Regions from separate parts of the Micromonospora sp. NPDC047644 genome, predicted to be linked through region 3. Evidence: predicted binding sites of a transcription regulator. Region 3 holds the regulator's gene; each other region holds the start of a gene.

Region 1 (3,274 bases), on a different contig from region 3:
AGACCTTGAGGGTCTTGCGCAGCGAGTTGACCACCAGGGTGGAGAGCGCCTGGCCGTCCACGTCCTCGGCGATGATCAGCAGGGGCTTGCTGTTCTGCAGGACCTTCTCCAGCAGCGGCAGCAGCTCCTCGATCGCCGAGATCTTCTGGGTGGTGACCAGGATGTACGCGTCCTCGAGGACGGACTCCTGACCCTCCAGGTCGGTGACGAAGTTCGGCGAGATGAAGCCCTTGTCGAACTGGAGACCCTCGGTCACGTCCAGTTCGGTGGTGAGCATCGAGCCTTCCTCGACGGTGATGACACCGTCGCGGCCGACGCGCTCCATCGCCTCGGCGATCAGGTCGCCGATCGTGGAGTCCTGCGCGGAGATCGTCGCCACGTTCGCGATCGACTCCTTGCTGGTGACCTCGGCGGCCTTGCCGAGCAGCGCCTCGGAGACCTTCGTGGCCGCCGCGTCGATGCCCCGCTTGAGGCCGGCCGGGTTGGTCCCGGCGGTCACGTTGCGCAGACCCTCGCGAACCATCGCCTGGGCCAGCACGGTCGCGGTGGTGGTGCCATCGCCGGCGACGTCGTTGGTCTTGGTCGCCACCTCCTTGACCAGCTGCGCGCCAAGGTTCTCGTACGGGTTGGTGAGCTCGATCTCCTTGGCGATGGTCACACCATCGTTGGTGATCGTCGGCGCACCGAATTTCTTGTCCAGGACGACGTTGCGCCCGCGCGGGCCGAGGGTGACCTTGACCGCGTCCGCGAGGGCGTTGACACCGTGCTCCAGCAGGTGCCGGGCGTCGTCCGAGAAGCTCAGGATCTTCGCCATGAATGTCCCTTCGAAGCGCCATTGCCCCGGCCCGGCGAGCCGGACCGGGGCAATGGCACTGATCGGTTGCTTACTTCTCGATGACCGCGAGGACGTCGCGGGCGGAGAGCACCAGGTACTCCTCGCCGGCGTACTTGACCTCGGTGCCGCCGTACTTCGAGTAAAGGACGGTGTCGCCGACCTGCACGTCAACCGGAACCCGGTTGCCGTTGTCGTCGACGCGCCCCGGGCCCACAGCGAGGACGGTGCCCTCCTGCGGCTTCTCCTTGGCGGTGTCGGGGATCACGATGCCCGACGCCGTGGTGGTCTCAGCCTCGTTCGCCTGGACCACGATGCGGTCCTCGAGCGGCTTGATCGCAACCTTGGTCGCGGTAGTCACGGGCATACCCTCCTGGGGTACTGGTTTCGTTGCTGGCCAGCGGGGCTGACCAGCGTCAATCTGCCTCATGCCACCGGGCGGTGCCGTCGTCGCGGGTGCCGGTCCGCCTGGCGTGCGCACCCGGGTCGTGAGACCCGGAAGCTGGCACCCTCAGGGTGAGAGTGCTAATCGCAGGTTATTCCGTGGCTAGCACTCCGTCAAGGAGAGTGCCAGCGCGTCGCGCCCCGCCAGCCAAGTTTTCCGAGTCGGACGGGACAATGTCCGGGTGGATCTCGATCAGCTGGCGGCGCTGCGTACCCCCGAGGGGTCGGCCGCGCTCACCGCGGCGGCCGACCTGGCCGGCGGTGATCCACTGGTCGCGGCGTCGGCGCTGCGCGCGACCGGGGTGCCGCCGACGTTGGCCGCTGCGGCGCTGACCCAGGCCGAGTTGCGCCACCGGGCGGTGGGCAAGTTCGGCTCGGCCGCCGCTGGGATGTTCCTCACCCGCCCCGGCCTGGAGCAGGCCACCCGCCGGGTGGTCGCCGACCGTCGGGCCGCCCGGTTGCACGCGGCCGGTGTGCGCACCCTGGCCGATCTCGGGTGCGGGCTCGGGGCCGACGCGCTGGCCGCCGCCCGCGCCGGCATCCGGGTGTACGGGGTGGAGGCCGACCCGGTGACCGCGGCGATGGCCGCCGCCAACGCCGAGGCAGCCGGGCTGGCCGAGCTGTTCACCGTCGAGTGCGGCGACGCGACCGGGTTCGACGTGTCAGGGGTCGACGGGGTCTTCTGCGACCCGGCCCGCCGCGCCACCGGCTCCGGGCGGCGGATCTTCGACCCGCGCGCCTACTCGCCGCCGTGGGACTTCGTCACCGGGCTGGCCGAGCGGGTGCCGCGCACCGTGGTCAAGGTCGCGCCGGGCCTGGACCACGCGCTCATCCCGGCCGGCGCGGAGGCCGAGTGGGTCGGCGTGGACGGCGACCTGGTCGAGGCCGCGCTCTGGTGCGGAGAGCTGGCGGAGGTGCCCCGTCGGGCCACCCTGTACCGCCAGCAGGGCCACCATCAGCTCACCGGCTCGGGTGCCGCCGAGGCGCCGGTCGGGCCGCCGCGTCGCTACCTGTACGACCCGGACCCGGCGGTGGTGCGCGCGCACCTCGTTGCCGAACTGGCCGCCGAACTGGACGCCAACCTGGGCGACCCGAGCATCGCCTACCTCTACGCCGACCAGCCGGTCCGCACCCCGTACGCGCGCTGTCTGGAGATCACCGACGTGCTGCCGTTCTCGCTCAAGCGCCTGCGGGCGCTGCTGCGCGACCGTCGGGTGGGCCGCGTGGAGATCCTGAAGCGCGGTTCGGCGCTGACCCCGGAGCAGCTCCGGCGGGACCTGCGGCTGGCCGGGACCGAGTCGGCGAGTCTGGTGCTCACCCGGGTCGACGGCGCACCGACGGTGCTGATCGGCCGGCCGGTCGACTAGCGTCGTCGCTGTGGCGGGACAGGGCACGCCGGCAACGGCACTGTTGGTCAAGCGCGGCATCGCGCATCGCACCCATCCGTACCGGGTGGCACCGGACGCCCCGAACTACGGCGCGTTGGTGGCGGTGGCGCTCGGCGTGGCACCGGAGCGCGTGTTCAAGTCTCTGGTGGCCGACGTCGACGGCGCGCTCACCGTGGCGGTCGTTCCGGTCACCGGCGAGTTGGATCTCAAGGCTCTCGCGGCTGCGGTCGGCGGCAAGCGGGCGGCGTTGGCCGACCGGGCGGTCGCCGAGCGGGCCACCGGTTACGTGCGCGGGGGGATCAGCCCGCTCGGGCAGCGTCGGCGGTTGCCCACCGTGCTGGACGAATCCGCACTGGATCTCCCGACGATCTACGTCTCGGCTGGTCGGCGTGGTCTGCAACTCGAACTGGCCGCGGCGGATCTGGTGGCGCTGACCGACGCCCGCACCGCGCCGTTGCGGACCCACTGACGACAGTCGTTACGTCGACTTCCCCGTGGGATACCCGCGGAGTAACAGTCGCGTTGCTGAATTGTTATCGCCCCCAACAAACTATGCACCTGCGCGGTCTTGTGGAGCCGGTGTGACGCGAAATACGTTGCCGGACACAAC
Region 2 (3,274 bases), on a different contig from region 3:
GCGGTCGGTACCCCTCGGAGTGTGTCTGATTTGTGGCCGTGCGCGGCCGTCAGTCCTCGTGTAGCGTGCGATTTCGGCCACCTGCTTCAATGGCGGTCATCGATCGCTGAGTCGGTGGTCCGGGGCGCCCGGCCGTGCCGTGCGCCGAGTCAGGCAACGCCGGGCAGAGTGAGGGAAGTGCACAGTGGCACAGGGCTCCGTGAAGTGGTTCAACGCCGAAAAAGGCTACGGCTTCATCGCCGTCGACGGCGGGCAGGACGTTTTCGTCCACTTCTCCGCGATCGAGATGGACGGTTACAAGGCGCTGGACGACGGTCAGCGGGTCGAGTTCGAGATCACCCAGGGCCAGAAGGGCCCACAGGCCGAGCACGTACGCGTCATCGGCTGAGCTTCCTGGCCGATCGGCCCGCGAGTCGGGGCTGCGGCAGGGGCGCGCAGCCGGGAAGATCGTGAACCGTTCCAGCCGATGCTGAGGAGCGTTCATGACCGACCAGCCACCCCCGCACATTCCGTCCTCCGGGTCGGGGGAGCCGGAGGAGTCCTCGCCCGCCGGCAGCCCCGGGCCCACCGGCAGCCCCGGGCCCCCCGGGCCGCCGCCTGGCTGGGGGCCGGGCACACCCCCGGCCGGCCCGTCCACCGGCCCCGCCGGTCCGCCGCCGGGCTGGGATCCCGCGCAAGGTGCCTGGGGTGCGGCCCCGCCACCGCAGGGCTGGGCGTTCCCGCCCACCGGGGGCTACCCGCCCGGGTCGGGTCCCTACGGAGGGCAGCCGTGGTACCCGGGGCCGCCGGTCGGCTGGTACCCGCCGGGTTACGGGGCTGACCCGAACGACGCCCTGGTCACGCCACCCGGCGCGGGCATCGGCGGCTGGTTCAACCGGTGCGGTCAAGCGCTGCGCCGGGGCTGGCGGCAGTTGGTGCCGATCATGCTGCTCACCCAGGTGCTGCCGGCGGCGGTGCTCTCGGTGCTCTCCCTCGGGCTGGACCCGTCGGCGAAGTGGGCCGCCCAGGCCGGATCGACGTCGACCCCCGCGCTGCCGGACAATTTCGTCGTCGAACTGCTGAGCCTCCTGGTTCTGCTGCTCGGCGGCAGCATCGTCGTCGGGTTGGTGCAGGCCGTCGGGTGGGCCGCCGGCACCTGGGTGATCACCCAGCAGGCGGCCGGTCAGCCGGCCAGCCTGGAGTCGGCGTTGCGCTACGGCCTGCGTCGGGCACTCGGGCTGTGGGCGTGGACCCTGTTGGTCAGCCTGCTGATCGGCGTCGGCGTCTGCTTCTGCGTCCTGCCGGGTGTCTACCTGGCCTTCGTGCTGAGCATGGCCGGCCCGGTCTATCTCTTCGAACGCCACAACCCGATCGGTCGCTCGTTCCGGATGTTCCACGACCGACTCGGCCTGCTGCTCGGACGGGTGGCCCTGGTGGCCGTTGCGGTGATCGTCGGCACGCTGATCCCCGGCGGCCTGGAGGGGATCGGCACCGGCGCGTTCGGTACGGATCCGTTCTCGTCGGCGGGTACCGCCGCCGGGGCGGTGGTGGTGATCGGGATCACCGCCGTGCTGGCCCTGCCGGCCCACCTCGCGCAGATGATCGGTCTGCTGGTGACGTACGCCGAGCAGCGTGCCCATGAGGCGCCGGTGAACAGCGCTGGACTGGCCGCGGAACTCGGCTGAGCGGCGGCATCGTGCTTGCACTCGGCAGGGGAGAGTGCTAAACAAGTCATTGGCACTCGCATACCGTGAGTGCCAATGGTCGGGACGGTGGGGCCAGGTTGCACCGGCGTGGAGACGCCGGGGCGGCACATGGCCGGTCGTCGCGGGCTATCCGGCCCGGCCGAAGGACGTCGTCGTCGCCAGGTGGCGACGTCCCAAGGTGCGTACACCAGGCGGCCCATCCGGGGCACACATCTCGGGTGGCCCGTGAGTGTCCAGGAGGACAACGCCGTATGGCCAAGATGATCGCGTTCGACGAAGAGGCGCGCCGCGGCCTCGAGCGGGGCATGAACCAGCTCGCCGACGCCGTAAAGGTGACCCTCGGCCCCAAGGGCCGCAACGTCGTGCTCGAGAAGAAGTGGGGTGCCCCCACCATCACCAACGATGGTGTGAGCATCGCCAAGGAGATCGAGCTCGAGGACCCGTACGAGAAGATCGGCGCTGAGCTGGTCAAGGAGGTCGCCAAGAAGACCGACGACGTTGCCGGTGACGGCACGACGACGGCGACCGTCCTGGCCCAGGCCCTGGTTCGCGAGGGCCTGCGCAACGTGGCCGCCGGCGCCAACCCGATGGCCCTGAAGCGGGGCATCGAGGCCGCTGTCGCGAGCGTCTCGGAGGAGCTGTCCAAGCTCGCCAAGGACGTCGAGACCAAGGAGCAGATCGCCTCCACCGCCTCCATCTCCGCTGGCGACAGCACCGTCGGCGAGATCATCGCCGAGGCGATGGACAAGGTCGGCAAGGAAGGCGTCATCACCGTCGAGGAGAGCAACACCTTCGGGCTGGAGCTGGAGCTCACCGAGGGTATGCGCTTCGACAAGGGCTACATCTCGGCCTACTTCATGACCGACCCGGAGCGTATGGAGGCCGTCTTCGACGACCCGTACATCCTGATCGCCAACAGCAAGATCTCGTCGGTGAAGGATCTGCTCCCGATCCTCGAGAAGGTCATGCAGTCGGGCAAGCCGCTGCTGATCATCGCCGAGGACCTGGAGGGCGAGGCCCTCGCCACCCTGGTGGTCAACAAGGTCCGTGGCACCTTCAAGTCGGTCGCCGTCAAGGCGCCGGGCTTCGGTGACCGCCGCAAGGCCATGCTGACCGACATCGCCATCCTCGCCGGTGGCCAGGTCATCAGCGAGGAGGTCGGCCTCAAGCTCGACGCCGCCAGCGTCGACATGCTGGGCCGCGCCCGCAAGGTCGTGGTGACCAAGGACGAGACCACCATCGTCGACGGTGCCGGTGACGCCGAGCAGATCCAGGGCCGGGTCAACCAGATCCGGGCCGAGATCGACAAGAGCGACTCCGACTACGACCGCGAGAAGCTGCAGGAGCGGCTGGCCAAGCTGGCCGGCGGCGTCGCGGTCATCAAGGTCGGCGCGGCCACCGAGGTCGAGCTCAAGGAGCGCAAGCACCGCATCGAGGACGCCGTTCGCAACGCGAAGGCGGCCGTCGAGGAGGGCATCGTCCCGGGTGGTGGCGTCGCGCTGGTGCAGGCCGGCAAGACCGCTTTCGACAAGCTCGACCTGGTCGGCGACGAGGCGACCGGTGCGAACATCGTCAAGGTCGCGCTGGAC
Region 3 (3,274 bases):
TGCTCACCCTGCGGGGGCGGCTGCTCGCCGACGCGGTCGTCCGCGATCTGCTGCCCTGAGCGGCCCGCCACCCGACCGGGACGGCGGTGAATCGGGCCGGCCGGGGGAGCGGCCGGCCCGGTTCACTTGATGAAGTTGGCGGTCATCGGGTAGCGGTACGGGGTGCCCTCGTTGGCTTTGATGCCGGCGATGATCCCGAACAGGATCTGGATCACCACGACGGCGATGCTGGGCAGGAAGAGCAGGCACCAGCTCACGAAGAGCAGCACGAACGCGATGATCGACCAGAGGATCTGGAAGTTCAGGGCGGCCAGGGCGTGCGCCCGGACGGTCGGCGACTGCTGGCCGCGGGCCAGGTAGGCGACCAGCGGTGCGACGAAGCCCAGCGGACCGAAGCTGACCAGCGCGCCGAGCGCGCCGCCGAAGTGCGCGACCAGCGACCAGGTCTTGTCCTCGTTGTTGGCGTAGCCACCGCCGGGGCCGCCGTAGGCCCCACCGGCCGGGTAGCCGCCGGGCGGGGGATAGCCCCCCGGCGGGGGATAGCCGCCTGCCGGAGGGTAGCCGCCTGACGGCGGTTGGTCACCGGTGGGCGGCGGATAGCCACCGGCCGGGGGATAGCCGGCCGGGCCGGGCGCCCCGGACAGTGGTGCGGTGGGCGGCTCGGCCGACGGGTACGGCCCGGGGGAGGTGGGCTCCGGCGGGTAGTTGCCGGGGTCGCCCGACCCGGGAGGGCGAGGAGGTTCAGTCATGGATGTCACGGTAGGTGCCGGTGGCAACGCCGCACCAGAGCGACTTCGCCTCGTCGTGCGGGCCGTTCGGCTCGACGGGGTGTCGTGGGCCGCACCGAAGGGTGTCCGTTGATCATCGCGTCGGCGGGCCCGCCGACGTAGACTGGCACTCGTTACAGTCGAGTGCCAGGACGGCCCGGCCGGCCCGGAGCGCCGGCGGCCGACGTGCGACAGGAGGTGCGGAGGATGGGTCTCGACGACCGGAAACTCGCCGTGCTCCGCGCCATCGTCGAAGACTACGTCTCCACCCAGGAGCCGGTCGGCAGCAAGGCGCTGGTCGAGCGGCACCAGCTCGGGGTCTCCCCGGCCACGGTCCGCAACGACATGGCCGTGCTGGAGGAGGAGGGCTACATCCGGCAGCCGCACACCAGTGCCGGCCGGGTGCCCACCGACCGCGGCTACCGCCTCTTCGTCGACCGGTTGTCCCGGGTCAAGCCGCTCAGCCCGGCCGAACGCCGGGCCATCGAGCGTTTCCTGGTCGGCGCGGTCGACCTCGACGACGTGGTGCACCGCACGGTGCGGTTGCTCGCCCAACTGACCCGACAGGTCGCCGTCGTGCAGTACCCGTCGCTGGCCCGCTCCTCGGTGCGTCACCTGGAGCTGGTGCCGATCTCCACCACCCGGTTGATGCTCGTCATGATCGCCGACACCGGGCGGGTGGAGCAGCGACTCGTGGAGCTGCCCGGCCCGGTGCCCGCCGACGACGTCACCGACCTGCGCCGACTGATCAACGAGAAGCTCGCCAACGCCCGGCTGTCCGAGACGCCCCCACTGGTGCAGGCGCTGGTCGAGGAAGCGCCGACCGGCCTGCGTCCGACCATGACCACGCTCGCCACCGTCCTGCTGGAGACGCTCGTCGAGCGGCACGAGGAGCGGATCGCGCTCGCCGGCACCGCGAACCTCACCCGCGGCGGCCTGCTCGACTTCCAGGGCTCCCTGCGGCCGATCCTCGAAGCTCTGGAGGAGGAGGTCGTGCTGCTCAAGCTCATCGGTGAGACCGAGCCGAGCACGACCCGGGTGCTGATCGGCGACGAGAACGAGTTCGACAACCTGCGAGCCGCCTCGGTGGTCAGCACCGGGTACGGCCCGGGCACCACCATCCTGGGCGGCCTGGGGGTGCTGGGGCCCACCCGGATGGACTACCCCGGCAACATCGCCACGGTGCGCGCCGTGGCACGCTACGTGGGCGAGTTGCTGGCCCAAAACTGATTGGTCAGGGCCGACGCGGCCGGCTGCGGCCGCCGACCGGCGCAACGCGAGACGAACATGAGGACACGGAACGCAGTGGCCAGGGACTACTACGGCATTCTCGGTGTGAGCCGGGAAGCCTCCGATGACGAGATCAAGCGCGCCTACCGCAAGCTGGCGCGCCAGTTCCACCCGGACGTCAATCCGGACCCGGAGGCTCAGGAGAAGTTCAAGGACATCAACGCCGCGTACGAGGTCCTCTCGGACGACCGGAAGCGGCAGATCGTCGACCTGGGTGGTGACCCGCTCGCCCCCGGTGGCGGCGGCGCCGGCGGCCCGGGTGGCCCCGGAGGTGCCGGCCCGTTCGTCGGTTTCCAGGACATCATGGACGCGTTCTTCGGCGGTGCCGGAGGTGGTGCCCGTGGCCCACGGCCGCGTACCCGCCCGGGGGCCGACGCGATCCTGCGGCTCGAACTCGACCTGCACGAGACGGCCTTCGGCGTGGAGGCCCCGATCACCGTCGACACCGCTGTGCTCTGCACCACCTGCTCCGGTGCCGGCACCGCCGCCGGCACGCACCTGGCGACCTGCGAGGCGTGTGGTGGTCGGGGCGAGGTGCAGTCGGTGCAGCGCACCTTCCTCGGCCAGGTGGTCTCCGCCCGGCCGTGCACCGTGTGCCAGGGCTACGGCACCACCGTCCCGCACCCCTGCCCCACCTGCGCCGGCGACGGCCGGGTGCGGACCCGCCGTTCGCTGACCGTCAAGATCCCGGCCGGGGTCGAGGACGGCATGCGGATCCGGCTGGCCCAGCAGGGCGAGGTGGGCCCCGGCGGCGGCACCGCCGGCGACCTCTACGTGGAGATCCACGAGCGTCCGCACGACGTGTACTCCCGCAAGGGCGACGACCTGCACTGCCGGGTCACGGTGCCGATGACCGCTGCGGCGCTGGGCACCCGGCTGACCATCAAGACGCTGGACAGCGAGGAGACCGTCGACGTCAAGGCCGGCACGCAGCCGGCCAGCACCCTGCGACTGCGCGCCCGGGGCGTGCCGCACCTGCGCGGCACCGGCCGGGGCGACCTCTACGTCCACCTGGACGTGCGGACGCCGACCAAGCTCGACCCGGACCAGGAGAAGATGCTGCGCGACTTCGCCAAGACCCGGGGCGAGGAGGTCGCCGAGCTGTCCAAGCAGGGCGGCTTCTTCTCCCGGATGCGCGACGCGTTCAACGGGCACGCCTGAGGTGTCCGCACCGCTGTTCCTGGTGGAGGCGCTGCCCACCGGCGACGCGCTGACCC

The links. Region 3 encodes HrcA, which represses chaperone genes, less so after heat shock. Its sites were predicted from a motif close to GGTTNGCACNCTCNNNNNGAGNGTGCNAACC; they were not measured.
Region 1: the regulator HrcA is predicted to act here: its motif matches at 1,333-1,363, upstream of groES (co-chaperone GroES).
Region 2: the regulator HrcA is predicted to act here: its motif matches at 1,712-1,742, upstream of groL (chaperonin GroEL).

Annotation. Positions count from the first base shown of each region.
Region 1 covers NZ_JBEYSY010000017.1:58,106-61,379, forward strand. Annotated here, with positions in the region: gene groL (chaperonin GroEL) at 1-814, opposite strand, end outside; gene groES (co-chaperone GroES) at 885-1,199, opposite strand; gene AB0877_RS25880 (methyltransferase domain-containing protein) at 1,459-2,643, shown strand; gene ybaK (Cys-tRNA(Pro) deacylase) at 2,654-3,133, shown strand.
Region 2 covers NZ_JBEYSY010000012.1:164,332-167,605, reverse strand. Annotated here, with positions in the region: gene AB0877_RS21115 (cold-shock protein) at 185-388, shown strand; gene AB0877_RS21110 (hypothetical protein) at 483-1,664, shown strand; gene groL (chaperonin GroEL) at 1,937-3,274, shown strand, end outside.
Region 3 covers NZ_JBEYSY010000016.1:65,387-68,660, forward strand. Annotated here, with positions in the region: gene hemW (radical SAM family heme chaperone HemW) at 1-59, shown strand, start outside; gene AB0877_RS25235 (DUF4870 domain-containing protein) at 123-749, opposite strand; gene hrcA (heat-inducible transcriptional repressor HrcA) at 975-1,997, shown strand; gene dnaJ (molecular chaperone DnaJ) at 2,073-3,218, shown strand; gene AB0877_RS25250 (16S rRNA (uracil(1498)-N(3))-methyltransferase) at 3,220-3,274, shown strand, end outside.